Regions from separate parts of the Rhodococcus indonesiensis genome, predicted to be linked through region 2. Evidence: riboswitches for the same ligand, from Rfam matches in the RefSeq annotation. Region 2 holds a riboswitch; each other region holds the start of a gene.
The links. Region 2 has a riboswitch for S-adenosylmethionine ahead of ACM26Y_RS02815 (aminotransferase class V-fold PLP-dependent enzyme). Riboswitches for the same ligand answer to the same signal wherever they lie in the genome.

Region 1: it holds a riboswitch for S-adenosylmethionine, as region 2 does, so the genes downstream of both, ACM26Y_RS16830 (bifunctional o-acetylhomoserine/o-acetylserine sulfhydrylase) here and ACM26Y_RS02815 (aminotransferase class V-fold PLP-dependent enzyme) in region 2, are expected to answer to the same signal.
Region 3: it holds a riboswitch for S-adenosylmethionine, as region 2 does, so the genes downstream of both, ACM26Y_RS24450 (ABC transporter substrate-binding protein) here and ACM26Y_RS02815 (aminotransferase class V-fold PLP-dependent enzyme) in region 2, are expected to answer to the same signal.

What each region holds. Positions count from the first base shown of each region.
Region 1 is NZ_CP180630.1:3,631,192-3,637,120, reverse strand. It holds gene ACM26Y_RS16845 (bifunctional methylenetetrahydrofolate dehydrogenase/methenyltetrahydrofolate cyclohydrolase) at 1-107, shown strand, start outside; gene ACM26Y_RS16840 (DUF3017 domain-containing protein) at 112-414, shown strand; gene metX (homoserine O-acetyltransferase MetX) at 448-1,575, opposite strand; gene ACM26Y_RS16830 (bifunctional o-acetylhomoserine/o-acetylserine sulfhydrylase) at 1,572-2,897, opposite strand; SAM riboswitch class IV at 2,984-3,099, opposite strand; gene ACM26Y_RS16825 (NADP-dependent isocitrate dehydrogenase) at 3,366-4,583, shown strand; gene ACM26Y_RS16820 (exodeoxyribonuclease III) at 4,669-5,472, shown strand; gene trpS (tryptophan--tRNA ligase) at 5,545-5,929, shown strand, end outside.
Region 2 is NZ_CP180630.1:587,413-593,341, reverse strand. It holds gene ACM26Y_RS02830 (crotonase/enoyl-CoA hydratase family protein) at 1-171, opposite strand, end outside; gene ACM26Y_RS02825 (2-oxo-4-hydroxy-4-carboxy-5-ureidoimidazoline decarboxylase) at 319-840, shown strand; gene ACM26Y_RS02820 (YbaK/EbsC family protein) at 936-1,409, shown strand; gene ACM26Y_RS02815 (aminotransferase class V-fold PLP-dependent enzyme) at 1,456-2,775, opposite strand; SAM riboswitch class IV at 2,842-2,957, opposite strand; gene ACM26Y_RS02810 (Pls/PosA family non-ribosomal peptide synthetase) at 3,203-5,929, shown strand, end outside.
Region 3 is NZ_CP180630.1:5,306,248-5,312,176, reverse strand. It holds gene ACM26Y_RS24465 (dipeptide ABC transporter ATP-binding protein) at 1-898, opposite strand, end outside; gene ACM26Y_RS24460 (ABC transporter permease) at 895-1,788, opposite strand; gene ACM26Y_RS24455 (ABC transporter permease) at 1,781-2,812, opposite strand; gene ACM26Y_RS24450 (ABC transporter substrate-binding protein) at 2,816-4,447, opposite strand; SAM riboswitch class I at 4,652-4,746, opposite strand; gene ACM26Y_RS24445 (MFS transporter) at 4,792-5,424, opposite strand; gene ACM26Y_RS24440 (MFS transporter) at 5,406-5,929, opposite strand, start outside.

The DNA.
Region 1 (5,929 bases), 2.5 Mb from region 2:
AGGTTGCCGGGTTCCTGTCGCCCAATCCCGGTGGCGTCGGCCCCCTGACCCGTGCGTTCCTGCTGGCGAACGTGGTCGAGCGAGCCGAACAGCTCGCCGGCCGCTGAGCCCGTGGTGCACCTGGCCGGCGCGGAGCGCTGGTTGCGGCTGGCCCGGCGGAACCTGCCGTTGCTGGCGGTGACGGTCGTCATCGCCGCGGCGGTGATCCTCGTCCTGGCGGACCGGTGGCGTCGTGGCGCGTTCGTCTTCGGCAGCGCCACCCTGCTCGCCGGTCTGCTGCGCCTGTGGGTGCCCGAGGATCAGGTCGGTGTCCTCGCCGTGCGCAGCCGGGCCTTCGACGTGTCCGCGCTCCTCGTCGTGGGCGGACTCGTCATCGCCCTGGCGGTCTCGATCGATCCGCTCGGCACCGGATGAGCCGCCGGGCCGCGGCCCGGCGGCGCGCGGCCCTCAGCCTCGTGCGAGGGTGACGAGCTCGGTCAGGAGTTTGGCGACGGCGTCGGCCTCGGTGAGGAAACCGTCGTGACCGTCCCGGGACTCGAGGACGCGCAGCCCGTCGCAGCCCGGCAGGCCGTCGGCGATCTCCTGTTGCAGCCGCAGCGGATACAGGCGGTCGGAGTCCACGCCGGCGACGATCGTCGGCACCGGGGTGGATCCGAGTGCGGCGGCCACACCGCCCCGCCCGTGTCCGACGTCGTGCCGGTTCATCGCCTGGGTGAGCGCGACGTACGTACCGGGATCGAACCGCGCGACGAGCTTGTCGGCCTGGTGCTCCAGATAGCTCTGCACCGCGTATCGTCCGCCGTTCCAGGGGTTTTCGCTTCCCTGGGGGGAATTGGCGAAGCGGGTGTCGAGTTCGCCCTCGGTCCGGTAGGTCAGGTGTGCGATCCGCCGTGCGATGCCCAGCCCGGCCCGCGGCACCCGTCCCGTTCCGTAGTAGTCCCCGCCCTGCCAGTCCGGGTCGGCGGTGATGGCGGCGATCTGCGTGGTCTGGGTGCCGATCTGGTCGGCGGTGGCGCGGGCGCCGACGGCGAGGACGAGGGCCGCCTGCACCCGTTCCGGATACCCGATGATCCACTCGAGCGTCCGCATGCCGCCCATGGACCCTCCGGTGACGGCCGCCAACCTGTCGATGCCGAGCGCATCGGCGAGCGCGACCTCGGCGGCGACCTGGTCGCGCACCGTGATGCCGGGGAACCGGGAACCCCACGCCTTGCCGTCCGGAGCGGGCGAACCCGGTCCGGTGGTGCCGCGGCAGCCGCCCAGCACGTTCGTCGCCACGACGCACCACGTGTCGGTGTCGATCGGCGCGCCCGGACCGACCATCCCGGTCCACCAGCCGGGCGACGGGTGTTCGGGTCCGGCGGGCCCGGTCACGTGCGAGTCCCCCGTGAGGGCGTGTTCGACGAGGACGACGTTGTCGCGCGACGGCGACAGCCGGCCCCATCGTTGCACCGCCACGGTCACGTCGGGCAGGGTCGCGCCGGACTCGAGCGTCAGCGGCCCGATGTCGACCGTCCCGAGACGGCCGTCCTCCGGCGGCAGCTCCACGTGGCGCCGGTCGACGCGCGCCGTCAAGACGCGACCGCCTCGAGGCCGGTGGTGAGGTCGGTGAGGATGTCGTCGATGTTCTCGATGCCGACGGCGAGGCGGACCTGGCCGGGGGTGACGCCGGCGGCGAGTTGTTCGGCGGCGGTGAGTTGGGAGTGGGTGGTGGAGGCGGGGTGGATGACCAGCGAGCGTACGTCGCCGATGTTGGCGACGTGGCTGTGCAGGGTCAGCGCGTTGACGAACTGCTTGCCGGCGTCGATGCCGCCGGCGAGTTCGAAGGTGACGATGGCGCCGGCGCCGCGGGGGGCGAGGTGCCGGGCGCGGTCGTGCCAGGGCGAGGAGGGCAGGCCGGCGTAGGCGACGGCGGTGACCTCGGGGCGGCGGTCGAGGAATTCGGCGACGCGCTCGGCGTTGGCGACGTGGCGTTCCATGCGCAGGCTCAGGGTCTCGAGGCCCTGGGCGATGAGGAAGGCGTTGAACGGGGAGACCGCGGCACCGAGGTCGCGCAGCAGTTGCACGCGGGCCTTGAGGGCGTAGGCGGGGGCGCCGAGGTCGGCGTAGACCACGCCGTGGTAGCTGGGGTCGGGGGTGGTGAACTGGGGGTGGCGGGGGGCGCCGTCGGGGCCGGTGCCGGTCCAGTCGAAGGTGCCGCCGTCGACGAGGACCCCGGCGATGGCGGTGCCGTGGCCGCCGAGGTATTTGGTGGCCGAGTGCACGACGATGTCGGCGCCGTGTTCGAGGGGGCGGATCAGGTAGGGGGTGGCGACGGTGTTGTCGACGATCAGCGGCAGGTGGTGGGCGTGGGCGACGGCGGCGATGCCGGGGATGTCGAGCAGGTGGTTCTTGGGGTTGGCGATGGTTTCGCCGTAGAGGGCGCGGGTGGTGGGGCGGATCGCGGCGCGCCACTGGTCGAGGTCGTCGGGGTCGTCGACGAAGGTGACCTCGATGCCGAGGCGGGGCAGGGTGTAGTGCAGCAGGTTGTAGGTGCCGCCGTAGAGGTAGGGGCTGGCGACGATGTGGTCGCCGGCGGCGGCGAGGTTGAGGAGGGCGTAGGTTTCGGCGGCCTGGCCGGAGGCGAGGAGCAGGGCGGCGACGCCGCCTTCGAGGGCGGCGATGCGTTGTTCGACCGCGTCCTGGGTGGGGTTCATGATGCGGGTGTAGATGTTGCCGGGTTCGGTCAGGCCGAACAGGGCGGCGGCGTGGTCGGTGTTGTCGAAGGTGTAGCTGGTGGTCTGGTAGATCGGCAGGGCGCGGGCGCGGGTGTCGCCGCCGGCGGGCTGTCCCGCGTGGATCTGCTTGGTCTCGAAGCTCCAGCCGTCTTCGCGCCGGGTGTTCTCGCTGTCGGTCATGATGTCCTTACTGGCCGTGGTCGGGAGGTCGGGGCGGCTAGTGACGACAGCTCATGATCACAACCCTCATGACGAATACCTCCATCGGACCGGCTTGTCGTGCGGCGTGTCGCCGGACGACCGGGTCATCACCCGGAGCACCCCACCCTGGCCGGAGGGTTGCCGACCAGCAAGCCGGGGCTTCACGCTGGTACTCATGACCTGGCGCGAGTCTAGCGGCTCGAACAGACGCTTCGGTAGGCGACCCGTACCTGCCGGCGGAGGGCGCCTGAGCAGGCGAAAGTTACCCGCGGGTAGCCGGGGGTGCGCTTGGCGGGCCGGGGCAATAGCAGTACGCTCGTCTTGTTTGGACCGTGTTCCGTACGTGTGAGCACGCCATGAATGGTTCATTGAGCCGACCACGATCGCACCCACAAAGTGGGATCGACTTGGGACCAGGGACACTTCCTAGGAGGACGCGAAGCGCACATGTCCAAGATCAAGGTTGAGGGAACGGTCGTCGAACTCGACGGCGACGAGATGACCCGCATCATCTGGCAGTTCATCAAAGACAAGCTGATCCATCCTTACCTGGATGTGAATCTCGAGTACTACGACCTCGGCATCGAGCACCGCGATGCGACCGACGACCAGGTCACCGTGGATGCGGCCAACGCCATCAAGAAGCACGGCGTCGGCGTCAAGTGCGCCACCATCACTCCCGACGAGGCCCGGGTCGAGGAGTTCGGCCTGAAGAAGATGTGGCGTTCGCCCAACGGCACGATCCGTAACATCCTGGGCGGCACCATCTTCCGTGCCCCGATCATCATCTCGAACGTGCCCCGTCTGGTGCCGGGCTGGACCAAGCCGGTCATCGTCGGCCGTCACGCCTTCGGCGACCAGTACCGCGCCACCGACTTCAAGGTCGACCGCCCGGGCACCGTCACCATCACCTTCACGCCGGAGGACGGCTCCGAGCCGATCCAGCACGAGGTGTGCCAGATTCCCGAGGACGGCGGCGTCGTCATGGGGATGTACAACTACAAGAAGTCCATCCAGGACTTCGCGCGGGCCTCGCTGTCCTACGGCCTGCAGCAGAACTACCCGGTCTACCTCTCGACCAAGAACACGATCCTCAAGGCCTACGACGGCATGTTCAAGGACGAGTTCCAGCGGATCTACGAGGAGGAGTTCAAGGCGGAGTTCGACGCCGCCGGACTCACCTACGAGCACCGCCTCATCGACGACATGGTCGCTTCCTCGCTCAAGTGGGAAGGCGGTTACGTCTGGGCCTGCAAGAACTACGACGGCGACGTCCAGTCGGACACCGTCGCACAGGGCTACGGTTCGCTGGGCCTGATGACCTCCGTGCTCATGACCCCGGACGGAAAGACCGTCGAGGCCGAGGCTGCCCACGGAACCGTCACCCGGCACTTCCGGCAGCACCAGGCCGGCAAGCCGACGTCGACCAACCCGATCGCGTCGATCTTCGCCTGGACCCGTGGTCTCGAGCACCGCGGCAAGCTCGACAACACCCCCGAGGTGATCGAGTTCGCCCAGCAGCTCGAGGACGTCGTCATCAAGACCGTCGAAGCCGGCCAGATGACCAAGGACCTCGCCCTGCTCATCGGACCCGAGCAGGCCTGGCTGACCACCGAGGAGTTCCTCGCCGCGCTCGACGAGAACCTCCAGAAGGCTCGCGCCTGACGCACGGACCGCACACGACGGGACGCCCCTGCCGGGGGCGTCCCGTCGTCGTTGCGGGTCGGGTCCGTCCGCTACGGTGACCGGCGTGCCTCATGTCGTCTCCACCGTCAACGTCAACGGCGTCCGTGCCGCCGCCGGCAAGGGACTGCTCGCCTGGCTGGCCACCGAGCCCGCCGACATCGTGTGCCTGCAGGAGGTGCGCGCCACCGAGCAGCAGTTCCATGCGGCGATCGCGCCGGCCCTCGATGCCGGGTGGTACGTCGTGTCGGCCGAATCGGAGGCCAAGGGCCGTGCCGGGGTCGCGATCCTGTCGCGGCGCCCCGCCGACTCCTCCCGCGTCGGGTTCGACGAGGACGAGTTCGCGGCCTCCGGACGGTACGTCGAGGCGGACTTCGGCGATCTGACCGTCGGCAGTCTGTACCTGCCCACCGGGGAGGCCGACACCCCGAAGCAGGAAGAGAAGGAGCGGTTCATGGCGTCGTTCGCGGCGCACCTGAACCACCGGGCCGCCGAGGCGGAGGCCGCGGGCCGGCACATGGTGGTGTGCGGGGACTGGAACATCGCCCACACCGAGCGCGACATCAAGAACTGGAAGGGCAACGTGAAGAAGTCCGGGTTCCTGCCCGGCGAACGCGCCTGGCTCGATGCCCTCCTCGCCGACGGCCGCTGGGTCGACGTGGTGCGCGCCCTGCACCCCGACGTCGACGGCCCGTATTCCTGGTGGTCCTACCGCGGCAAGGCGTTCGACACCGACGCCGGCTGGCGGATCGACTACCACCTCGCGACGGCGGGGCTGGCCGCCCGGGCGAAGGAGGCCCGCGTCGAGCGCGCTGCCACCTATGCCGAGCGCTGGTCGGACCACGCCCCGGTCACCGTGCAGTTCCGCTGATCCGGGCGGACCCCGCGATCGGAGCCGACCTCCCGGGAGCGGCTCTTCCCGCACGTGAAAGTATCGACAACCATGGCGAGCACTGCAGAACAGAACACCACCACGCCGACCGCCCGGCCCCGGGTGCTGTCGGGTATCCAGCCGACCTCCGATTCGTTCCACCTCGGGAACTTCCTCGGCGCGCTGCAGCAGTGGGTTCCGTTGCAGGACGAGTTCGACGCCTACTACTTCATCCCCGATCTGCACGCGATCACCGTGCCGCAGGATCCGAAGGGGTTGCGCCGGCGCACTCTGCGGGCGGCCGCGCAGCTGCTCGCCGTCGGCATCGACCCGGACCGGTCGGTGCTGTTCGTCCAGAGCCAGGTACCCGAGCACGCCGAGCTGGCGTGGGTGCTGAGCTGTATCACCGGCTTCGGCGAGGCGGGCCGGATGACGCAGTTCAAGGACAAGTCCGCCA
Region 2 (5,929 bases):
CACGACGGCACGCACGTCCGGATCCGCGTCGAGCTCGCCGAACAACAGCGGCAGCTCGGTCCAGAAGTCGGGGCCCATGGCGTTGCCTTTGCCCGGACCGACGAGGGTGACGAGCGCGACGTGGTCCGCGACGTCGACCGTGAACGCTTTCCAGCGAGATTCCTGAGTCATTACTCGAGAGTAATATGCGGGCGCCGCTCCGCTGTCACGGACCGCTCGTTACAGCCCGGAAAATTCCGCGCTCTGCCCCTGGTGGCCGCCACGCCGCGGACGGATCCTGGGGGTACGAACGGTCCGGCCCGCAGAGGAGCGACTGTCATGCTGATGCACCAGGGCATCGGTCTGGGTGCCTTCAACGCCCTGTCCCGGCGGGGCGCCACCCATGCGCTGTACGAGTGCTGCGCGTCGCTCACCTGGGCCCAGGCGGTCGCGGCGGGACGTCCCTATGCGAGCTACTCGGAACTGTTCGCCCGCGCCGACGCCGCCCTGTTCTCCGCGAGCGACGCGGAGATCGCGGAGGCCCTCGATTGCCACCCGGTGGTGGGCCGCCGGCGCGGCAGCACCGCCTCGCGGCTCGAGCAGTGCTCGCTGTGGGACGAGGACGAGGCCTTGACGGCCGCGATCACGGCCGCCGCCGCCGCCTACGAAGAGCGCTTCGGGTACCGCTATCTGTGGTGCCCGCAGGGCCGCGGACTGCAAGAACTGCTGACGGACCTGAACCACCGGCTCGCACACGACCCCGAGGCGGAACGCAAGGTGTGCACGGAGGAACTCGCCAAGATCACCCGCACCCGGCTCGAGCGCATGCTCGGACCCGAGGACGGCTTTCCGCCGTATTGACCCCCGACTGTATCGACTCCGACCGTATCGACCTCGGCCGCGGCCGGACCTGCCGATCGGAGCCACGGACGGCGGCGGACTCCTAGGCTGGAACCATGTCCGGGACACTGCATCCGAATGCCGCTCGGGTAGCCGACACGCTCATCGCGCGCGGTCACCACGGGTTGATCACGACCCAACCGGAGTCGGTGCACACCGCCGAGCAGGCGGCGGCCGCGCTCGGGGTCGACGTGGGAGCGATCGTCAAGTCGCTGGTGTTCCTGCTCGACGACGAACCGGTACTGCTGCTGGTCTCGGGTGCCCACCGGGTGAATCCGGAACGAACCGGCAAACGCCTCGGCGGTGTGCTCGTCGCGGCGCCCCCGGACGTGGTCACCGAGGTCACGGGTCAGCCCGTCGGCGGCGTGGCACCGCTCGGGCATCCGACGAACCTGACCACGTACGTCGACACCGCCCTGGCTGCTTTCCCCCAGCTCTGGGCCTCCGGAGGGCATCCACGCACGCTGTTCCGCACGACGTTCCGCGAACTGATGCGCATCACGGCAGCCGTCGACGTCGACGTCGACTAGACCTGCCGGTCCGGACGGCCGGTGCGACAGCCCGCCCGGGAAGCGGTCAGCTGCACTGCGCCGCCCCGGCGGTGGACTCCGCCAGGCCCGGACGGGTCTCGGGCGACGGCCCCCACAGGCCGTCGGTCTTCGCGTAGGTCCAGCCGGGACCGGCATCCACCAGCGTGTGCAGCGCGTCGAGCAGACGATCCACGTCGGCGGAGGAACTGCCGAGACCGAGCGAGGCACGAACCGCGCCGGCGGGCAGTCCGACCCGGGCGAGCAGCGGGTGCGCGCAGAACCGGCCGTCGCGCACCCCGATTCCGTGCTCGGCGGAGAGATACGACGCCACCTCGCCGGGCTCGAAGCCGGCGACCGTGAAGGTGACGATGCCGACGGAGTCCGGGGAGTCGCTCCACAGCCGCAGGATCTCGACGCCGTCGACGCCGCGCAACCCGTCGAGCAGGCGCCGGCACAACGCCTCCTCGTGCACGGTGACGGCATCGGCGTCGAAGCCGGCGAGCGCGTCGCACGCTGCGGCGAGCGCCGCGACACCGAGCACGTTCGGTGTGCCCGCCTCGTGTCGCGCTGGGGCACAGGCCCATTCGGTGTGATTGAGACTGACGTCGCGGACCGCACCACCCCCTGCGAGGTACGGTTCCGCGACGTCGAGCCAGTCCCGGCGCCCCACCAGAGCACCGGCACCGAACGGAGCGTAGAGCTTGTGCCCCGAGAATGCGAGGTAGTCGACGCCGAGCGCGGTGAGGTCGATCCGCCGGTGCGGAACCAATTGTGCTCCGTCGACGAGGATCCGGGCACCGCAGGCGTGCGCGACGTCGGCGAGTTCGGCGATCGGGAGGACCTCGCCGGTGACGTTGGAGGCGCCGGTGACGGCGAGCAGCGCAGCAGGCCTGCTGCACAGTTCGGCGACGAGCCGGCGGACGGTCTCGGCGACGGTGTCGGCAGCCTCGACGACGCGAGCATTCTTCCAGGGCAACAGGTTTGCGTGGTGTTCGACGTCGAGTACCACCACGTCGCCGGGCACGGCTCCGGCCAGGAGGTTGAGCGAGTCGGTGGTGTTGCGAGTGAAGACGACCACCTGATCGTCTGCGGCGCAGACGAATCGGGCCACGGATTCGCGGGCCTGCTCGTAGCTGGTGGTGGAGATCCTCGAGGCGTAACCGGCACCGCGATGCACGCTGGCGTAGTACGGCAGGAGTTCGGCGATCCGCTCGGTGACCGCTTCGAGGGCCGGCGCGCTCGCCGCGTAGTCGAAGTTGGCGTAGGTGCAGGCACCGCCCTGCACCAGGGGTACCTGAAGATCACATCCGGTGACCCGGGCGAACGGTGCGATACAGGTGTCAGCGGTCAGTACAGCGGCAGTCATGACGTTCCCTCGTCGTTCAGGGATTCGCCGGTGGTCGCCTCGTCGCTCGAGTGCGATCACGGTCCGAATCCGCGCTTGCCGTGTCCGGTGTGGAAACACGGCCAGGTCGTCACCCGGAGCACCCCACCGCGGAGGAGGGTTGCCGACCAGCTAGCCGGGGCTTGTCGCTGGTTCTCGTGACCTGCGGAAGAGGATGGCAAAAGCGCGCACGGATGTCAAACCGGGATCGCACCGTCCGCCGTCCGGCATGCGAATCCCCAGGGAGAGGCCGTTTCTCGCACCGAACCGGACAGCGGCGGGGATTCCGGTGACCGGGAGGTGGAGGAATTCCACCGCGCGAGTGGGCACCGACACACCCGATGTTCACCCTCCGTCCACCTGACCGTGAGATAACCGGACGAACGCACCACCAGGCCGAGAGAAGGACATGCGATTGCCTGCCCAGCCCACGACGGATTCGGATCGGTCGTATCGCATCCCCGAGGAGTTCCTCCGCTCCTCCCATGCCCCGGCCCCTCGCACCCTCGTCGACATCCTGCGTGCCACCGCCGACACCCACCCGGACGCTCCGGCCGTCGACGACGGATCCGTCACCCTCAGCTACACCGAACTCGTCGAGAAGGTCGTCGCCTGCTCCTACCGGCTCGCCGACGCGGGAGTCGGCGGCGGGGACCGCGTCGGCGTGCGCATGCCGTCCGGCTCCGCGGACCTGTACGTGACGATCCTGGGCATCCTCGCCGCCGGCGCGGCCTACGTGCCGGTGGACGCCGACGATCCCGACGAACGCGCCGAACTCGTGTTCGGGGAAGCGCAGGTCACCGCCGTCGTCACCGCCGACGGCATCGGCCCGGGCACCGCGCCGCCGTCGCCGCAGCCGCAGCTGCGCGGTCCGCGTCTCGACGACGCCGCCTGGATCATCTTCACCTCCGGATCCACCGGCACCCCCAAAGGGGTCGCGGTCAGCCATCGCAGCGCCGCCGCCTTCGTCGACGCCGAGGCCCGGCTGTTCCTGCGCGAGAACCCGATCGGCCCCGGCGACCGCGTACTGGCCGGGCTGTCGGTCGCGTTCGACGCGTCCTGCGAGGAGATGTGGCTCGCGTGGCGGCACGGCGCGTGCCTCGTCCCCGCGCCCCGCTCGCTCGTGCGGTCCGGGATGGACCTCGGACCGTGGCTGGTCTCCCGCGACATCAGCGTCGTCTCCACCGTTCCCACCCTCGCGGCGATGTGGCCCGCCGAGGCGCTCGAAGCGGTGCGGCTGTTGATCTTCGGTGGGGAGGCCTGTCCGCCGGATCTCGCCGAGCGGCTGGCTGTGCCCGGGCGCGAGGTGTGGAACACGTACGGGCCCACCGAGGCCACCGTGGTCGCGTGTGCGGCGACGATGGACGGCACCGGCCCGGTCCGCATCGGCCTGCCGCTCGACGGCTGGGACCTCGCCGTGGTGGACGGCGAGGGCCGGCCCGTCCGGGAGGGCGGCACCGGCGAACTCGTCATCGGCGGCGTCGGACTGGCCCGCTATCTGGACCCGGCCAAGGACGCCGAGAAGTACGCTCCCATGCCCACCCTCGGCTGGGACCGCGCCTACCGCAGCGGCGACCTGGTCACCCTCGACCGCGCGGGGCTGCTGTTCCAGGGACGTGCCGACGATCAGGTCAAGATCGGCGGCCGGCGCATCGAACTCGGCGAAGTCGACAACGCTCTGCAGAACCTGCCCGGCGTCGCCGGCGGCGCGGCCGCCGTACGCAAGACCGCGGCCGGGCACTCGATCCTCGTCGGCTACATCGCCAGCACCGACCCCGAGTTCGACCTCGCCTCCGCGCGCGACCTGCTCGGTGAGCAGCTGCCGGCGGCCCTGGTCCCGAGACTGGCGCTGGTGGACGAACTGCCCACCCGGACCTCCGGCAAGGTGGACCGCAACGCGCTTCCGTGGCCGCTGCCCGGCGCGGAGGCCGCCGCCGCCGAGGCTCTCGGCCTCGACCCGACCGCCGAGTGGGTCGCCGGGCTGTGGGTGTCGATTCTCGGTACCCCGATCGAGAGCATCGACGACGACTTCTTCGAACTCGGCGGCGGCTCCCTCGCCGCGGCCCAGCTGGTGACGGCCCTGCGCGAACGCTATCCCGCGATGACCGTCGCCGAACTGTACGACCATCCGCGACTCGGCTCGCTGGCCGAGTACCTCGACGACCTCGCGCCGTCCGCTGTGGTCGCCCCACGGCAGGTGGCCCCCGTTCCGCGCCGGTCACAGCTGCTGCAACTCGCCGTCACGGTGCCGCTCACCACTCTCACGGGGCTGCAGTGGGTGACCTGGCTCGCGATCGCGAACAACGTCTTCTCGCTGTTCGTCGACGTGCCGTGGCTCGCTCCGGCGTCGTGGTGGTGGGTGACCGTCGGCATCCTGCTGTTCCTGACCCCGCTCGGCCGCATGTCCGTCGCCGTCGCCGGGACGCGGCTGCTGCTGCGCAACCTGCAACCCGGCACCTACCGGAGGGGCGGCAGCGAGCATCTCCGGCTGTGGACGGCGCTGCGACTGTCGGAGGCCAGCGGTGCGGTGAACCTGTCCGGGGCGCCGTGGATGCTGTACTACGCCCGCGCGCTGGGTGCGAAAGTCGGAAAGGGCGTCGACCTGCACAGTCTGCCGCCGGTCACCGGCATGCTCGAACTCGGTGACGGCTGTTCCATCGAACCCGAGGTCGACCTGTCCGGACACTGGATCGACGGCGACGAGGTCCACATCGGCAGCATCCGGATCGGAGCCGGCGCGACGGTCGGCGCCCGCTCGACTCTGGCCCCGGGCGCCCGAGTCGGCAAGAACGCCGAGGTCGCGGCCGGCTCTGCCGTGTTCGGCCGCGTCAAGGCCGGCCAGCACTGGGCCGGCTCCCCCGCCCGGAAGGTCGGCAAGGCCCTGCATCCGTGGCCCGCCGAGCCGCCGCGGCGTGCCTCGTGGTGGGTGCCGATCTTCGGCCTCACCTCGATGGTGCTGGCCTCGCTGCCGATCGTCGCGATCGGCGCCGGGCTCACCCTTGTCGGATGGTGGATCCGCGATGCCGCCGACCTCACGGATGCATTGCTCCGCAGCGCGGCGATCCTGCCGGTCGCCGCCCTGCTGACCCTGTTCGTGTTCGCCGCCCTCACGGTGCTGTCGGTGCGTGCCCTGGCC
Region 3 (5,929 bases), 820 kb from region 2:
CGCGGACCGCCTCGAGCGACGTGCGCCGGTCGATGCGGAAGGTCCTCGAGACCCCGGACACAGTGAGCAGGGGTTCCGTGGGTCCGCGGCCGGGCCGGGCCGCGGTGCCGGCGAGGCTCGGTGCGGCGGCGACGAGCGCCCGGGTGTACTCGTGCCGGGGGTTCTCGAGGATCTGCCGGGCCGGGCCGGCCTCGACGATCCGGCCCTGGCTCATCACGACGATGCGGTCGGCGCGGTCGGCGGCGACGCCGAGGTCGTGGGTGATGAGCAGGACCGCGGTACCGGTCTCGGCGATGCGGCTGTCGAGGTGGTCGAGGATGCGCCGCTGCACGGTGACGTCGAGGGCGCTGGTCGGTTCGTCGGCGACGACGAGGTCCGGCCGGCATGCGAGCGCGATGCCTATGAGCACGCGCTGCCGCTGCCCGCCGGACAGGTCCTGCGGGTACTGCCTGGCACGGAGTTCGGGATCGTCGAGCCCGGCTTCCGCGAGGATGCGCCGCGCGTCGATCTTCGCGGTGCGCCGGTCGGCGAGACCGTGGATACGCAGGACCTCGGCGACCTGGTCACCGATGCGGACGACCGGGTTCAGGGACGTGGTGGGGTCCTGTGGCACGAGTCCGATGCGGGCACCGCGCACCTTCTCGAAGGCGCGTTCGGGCAGGGAGTCCAGTCGCTGCCCGTCGAACGTGACGGTACCGCCGGTGATCCGGCCGCTACCCGACAGCAGGCCGAGGATCGCATGTGCGGTCGTCGACTTGCCGGAACCGGACTCGCCGACCACCGCGACGACCTCACCCCGGGAAAGCGTGAAGCCGACTCCGTCCACCGCGGTGACCGGGTCGCGACGGCTGCCGTACTCGACCCGCAGGTCGCGTACGTCCAGCAGGGGCGCGGTCATCGAGTGCTCCGTTCTTCGATGGCGTGACCGAGGCGGTGCGCCGACAGGACGACCGCCACGATGACCAGGCCGGGCAGTGTCGTCATCCACCAGGCAGTGGCCAGGTAGTTCCTGCCTTCGGAGATCAACGATCCCCATTCCGGGGTGGGCGGCACCGCGCCGAAGCCGAGGAAGCTCAGCGACGACACGGCGAGCACGGCCATGCCGAACTCGACCGCCGCGAGCGCGACGACGGGGGCGTACGAGTTGCGCAGCACGTGCCGGCGCAGGACGGTGTGCCAGCGGGCACCGCATGCGAACGCCGCCTCGACGTACAGGGCGCGGCGCACGCGCAGGACCTCCGACCGCATGACGCGGGCGAAGTTCGCGACGAGCCCGACGCCGACCGCGATCGCCACGTTCATGGTGCCGAATCCGAGGGCGGTGACGAGCGCCAGGGACAGCAGCAGTGCGGGGATGGACAGCAGAACATCGACGACCCGCATGAGTAGCCCGTCGACCGCTCCGCCGACCGCACCGGAGAGCAACCCGACGAGCGAGCCGACGACGAGAGCGATTCCGACGGCGACGAGCGTCGCGGTCAGGGACAGGCCCGCACCGTGCACGACCCGGGTGTACACGTCGCGCCCGATGTTGTCGGTGCCGAACCAGTGCGCCGCGGACGGCCCCTGCAACTTGTCGGCCGGGACGCCCTGCAGCGGATCACCGGACGCGAAGACCGAAGGGAACAGAGCGAAGCCGACGGCGAGGAACAGCACAGTCGTCGAGACCACGAGAATCCCGTAGCGGCGCAGGGCGCTCGTCGCTCCCCGGAGCCGGGACGGTCCGTGTGGCCCGGCCGCGGCCTGCGCGGATGCGGCGACCGGTTCCCGGATCAGGACGTCAGACATGAGCCTTCCTCTCCTCCTCCACCGCGAAGCCGGTGAGTTCGGTGGTCAACTCGGCGGGCGTCGGATGCGAGGGCGAACCGCCGCCGCGACGGCCGTCGGCGATGCGCGGATCGATGAGCGGATAGACCAGGTCCACCGCGAGGTTGACGAGCACGAAGATCACCGCGCTGAAGACCACGATGCCCTGGACTACGGGAATATCCTGCGCCAGAACCGAAGTCTGGGTCAGTCGACCGACACCGGCGCGGGAGAACACCGTCTCGACGACCACGGACCCCGCCAACAGGTTGCCGACCGTCACCCCGGCGATGGTGAATGCGGGGATGCTGGACAGCCGCAGTGTGTGCCGGGTCTGGATGCGCCACCGGGACGCGCCCTTGGCGCGAGCTGCTTCGACGAACGGTTGCCGCCATGTGGTCTGCAGGCTCGCGGCGAGGACCTGCGCGATCACCGCCCCGGTGGGGAGCGCGAGGGTGATCGCGGGCAGCACCAGATGCTCGATGCCCTGGTCGCCGAATGCCGGAAGCAGCTTCATCCGGAACGAGAAGAGCTGGAGCAGAAGCAGTCCCACCCAGAAGGTCGGAACCGCGACACCGAGCGGCGGCAGTGAGAACAGCGTGCTGCGCAGCCACCGGGCGCGCGTGTACGTGGCGACGAACGCGATCGAGGTGCCGAGGAGCACGGCGAGCGCCAGGGCGACCGCGGCCAGGGCCAGGGTGCTGGGTACGGCGGCGGCGATCGCTTCGGTCACGGGTTGTCCCGTGACGATCGAGATGCCGAAGTCCCCCCGGACGGCGTTGCTCAGCGCAGTGAGGTACTGCCCCGACAACGGCCGGTCGAGCCCGTACCGCTCCTGCAGTTGCGCGACAGCGGCCGCATCCACCGGTGTGCCGCTGCCGGCGCCGTCGACCGCGATGCTCACCGGGTCGGACGGCAGCAGGTACAGCACGCCGAACGAGACGGTGAACGCCGCCCACAGCACCAGCAGCGCCTGCACGAGCCGGGAGCCGAGATACCTGGCCATGGTCTACTCGCTCAGCCAGGTGTCGAAGAACTGCAACCGGGCGGAGGCCTCGAACTTCAGGTCCTGCACCGCCCCCGCCGCACCGATGGCCTGGGACAGCTCCACGGTCGGCAGCCACAGGCCGTTGTCGAGGACGAGCTGCTGTGCCTGCTCGCTCAGCTCGCCGCGTTCGGCCGGGTCGGTGGTGCGCAGCTGCGCAGACAGGACCTCGTCCAGTGCCGGGATCGGGCCGCGGTTGTTGAGGTTGCGCCCGTCGAGTCCGAACGTGGTGCGCAGGATGTCGCCGTCGGCGCGCGTGCTGTTGTAGTAGGTGGCGTCGAAGTCCTTCGCACCCTGCCGGGCAGTGGCTTCCGGGGTGGAGACCAGGTCGAGCTGCAGGTCGATACCGACCCCGCGCAGCTGCTGCTGCACGAGCTCGAGGATTGCCTGGTTGCCGGCGAACACCGAACTGAACAACACCGAGAAGGACAGGCGGTTGCCGTCCTTGGCACGGATGCCGTCCGGGCCGGGAACCCAGCCGGCGGCGTCGAGGATCGACTTCGCCTTCTCCGGGTCGTAGGCGACGTCGTCGAGCGCGACGTAGCCAGGGGTGCGGGAGGCGAGGGTGCTGGTCGCGGGCCGGAAATCAGGGCCGAGGACGGTGTCGACGAGTTCCTGGCGGTCGAGGGCCGGCACGATCGCGGCGCGCACCGCCGGATCGGTCAGGACGCCACGGGTGACGTTCGGCTGGAAACCGAACGGAACACCCGGGTTCGGTGTGGTGAGGATCCGTCCGCCGCTGCCTTCGATCTGGGAAGCGTCCTGCGGCAGCGCATCGCTGATCGCGTCGAGCTGGCCGGATGCGAGGCTGCCGGTGCGTACACCGGACTCCGGGACGATCGTGAACTCGATGCGATCGAGGTAGGCCTCGCCGTCGTGCGCGAACACGTCGGATCCCCACGCGTATCCGGTGCGCTTGACCAGCGTGGCGGACTTGTCCTGCTGGTAGTCCTCGTAGACGAAGGGACCGGTGCCGGACAGGTTGCCGGCGCAGCGTTCCTCCGCGGACTTCGCGACGTCGCTGTCGGACAGGAAGCCGAGCTGCAGCGTCGACGACGCCTGCAGGAACTGCGCGTTCGGACCGGCGAAGGACACCTGGGCGGTGAGCGGATCGAGCACCGTGGTGCCGGTGTACCCCGACAGGTAGCTCGCCGCCAGCGCTGCCTTGGCGCCGGTGAGGGTCTGGACGATCGCGTCGAAGTTCTTCTTCACCGACTCCGCGGTGAACGGGGTGCCGTCACTGAATGTCACGCCGTCCTTCAGCCGGAACGTGAACGCCGAGGCGTTCCCGTTCACCTCCCAGCTTTCGGCGAGCCACGGCTTCAGTTCACCGGTCCCGGGGTCCTGATCGGTGAGCGAGTCGACGATTTGACGGGTGACGTAGATGGTCTGGTTGCTGCCGGCCTGCGCGGGATCGGCACACGTGGGGGCCTGGGACAGGCCGTAGCGCAGGGTGCCGCCGGGCTGCGGGGTGCCGCCACCGGAGGAAGTGCCCGCCGTGTCGGTGCCGCACGCGGCGAGCCCACCGGCGAGGATTGCGGCGGTGGCGCCCGCGACGGCGCGACGTCGGGCGGCAGAGGTGAACGGAACAGGCACCGGGGAACTCCATGATCTCGTGAGGCGCCGGTGGCACCGCGCTTCGCGATGCCACCGGCCGGGCAGACGGTCGTAGTTCTTCGACTGGAAGGCGCCGCTCAGGCGCGACAGGACCGTGGGCGACAGAGGCCCGAGCACTGACGGCACAGGTCGACGTGCAGGCGCGCCCACGCACCCACGAACCCCTCGCCTGCCATGTCTTCTCCTCCATCGTTCCCGGCGGTAGCACCCTCACCTGCGGTGGCAGGGGGTTGCTGCGACGTCCTCGAGCCGGGTCTCTCGGTCGCTCTGGATGGTTCCCGGTGACCGTACGCGTTGCGAACGAGTTCGGAGAACCCTTTCGCTCACAGTGATCGAAACCCGACGCCGGCACGACGGCGCCGGTCGGCGAGCGCACAGAGCAGCGACACCGAGAGCATGGCGGCGCACACCGCGAGGCCGGCCGACGCGGCACCGGCGAAGTCGTCCCCGTCCGTCGCCAGCGCCGACAGATACAGGCCGGACACCGCGGCGAGGGCGACCGTCGCGGACAACCGCTGTGACAGTTGCAGGAACCCGGCCGCGACACCGTGACCGCCCTCCGGTGACGACTCGAGCGTCAGCGCCCGGTTGGGTGCATCCACGAATCCACCCGAGAGGCCCGACAGAGCGGCCAGCGCCACGAACACCGGCATCGTGGCCTCGTGCTGCACAGCGGCGGCGTAGCCACCGACGACGGCGATCTCGGCTGCCACCACCACGACGACCGTCACCCGGCCGTATCGCGCGGCGACCCGCCACCCCATGGCAGAGGCGACGGCCATCGCGGCGGCAGCGGCGGACAGCACGGCGGCTGCTTGGACAGCGGCATAGCCGCGCCCCTCGATGAGATACAGGCTCACGACGGTGTTCAGGGACAGCACCGCACCGAACCAGAACAGTGCGACCAAGGTGCCGAGGACGTATCCGCCGGATCCGGTCAGTTCGGGAAGCAGCACGGGCTTGCCGCCGCGCGCGGCGACACGGCGTTCCCACCACAGGAAGGTGGCGAGTGAGACCGCCGCTCCCCCGACGACGAACACCGCACCCACCGGACCCGGATCGGAGACCACGGGCAGCATGACCAGCGTCGTGGCCGCCGCGAGGAGTGCGAGGCCCCGGCATCGACCCCGCTGCGGGCCGACGGTCGTCCCCGATCCGGGGGCAGGCGGCGTGCAGCCAGCACGAGTGTGACGAGTGCGCACGGCACGTTGAGAATCAGCAGAACGCGCCACCCGTACTCCCCGGACGCAGCGCCGAGCACCAGCCCCCCGACGAGCGGACCGCACAGCCCGGCGAGGCCCCCGGCGGTGCTGTAGGCGGCCAGTGCCCGAGCGCGCGCCGGGCCGGTGTAGTTCTCGGCCAGGATCCCGAGCACCTGCGCGCTGATCAGGCCGGCCCCGGCCCCCTGACCGGCCCGTGCGGCGACGACCGTCCAGGGGTCGGACGCGACAGCTCCGCACA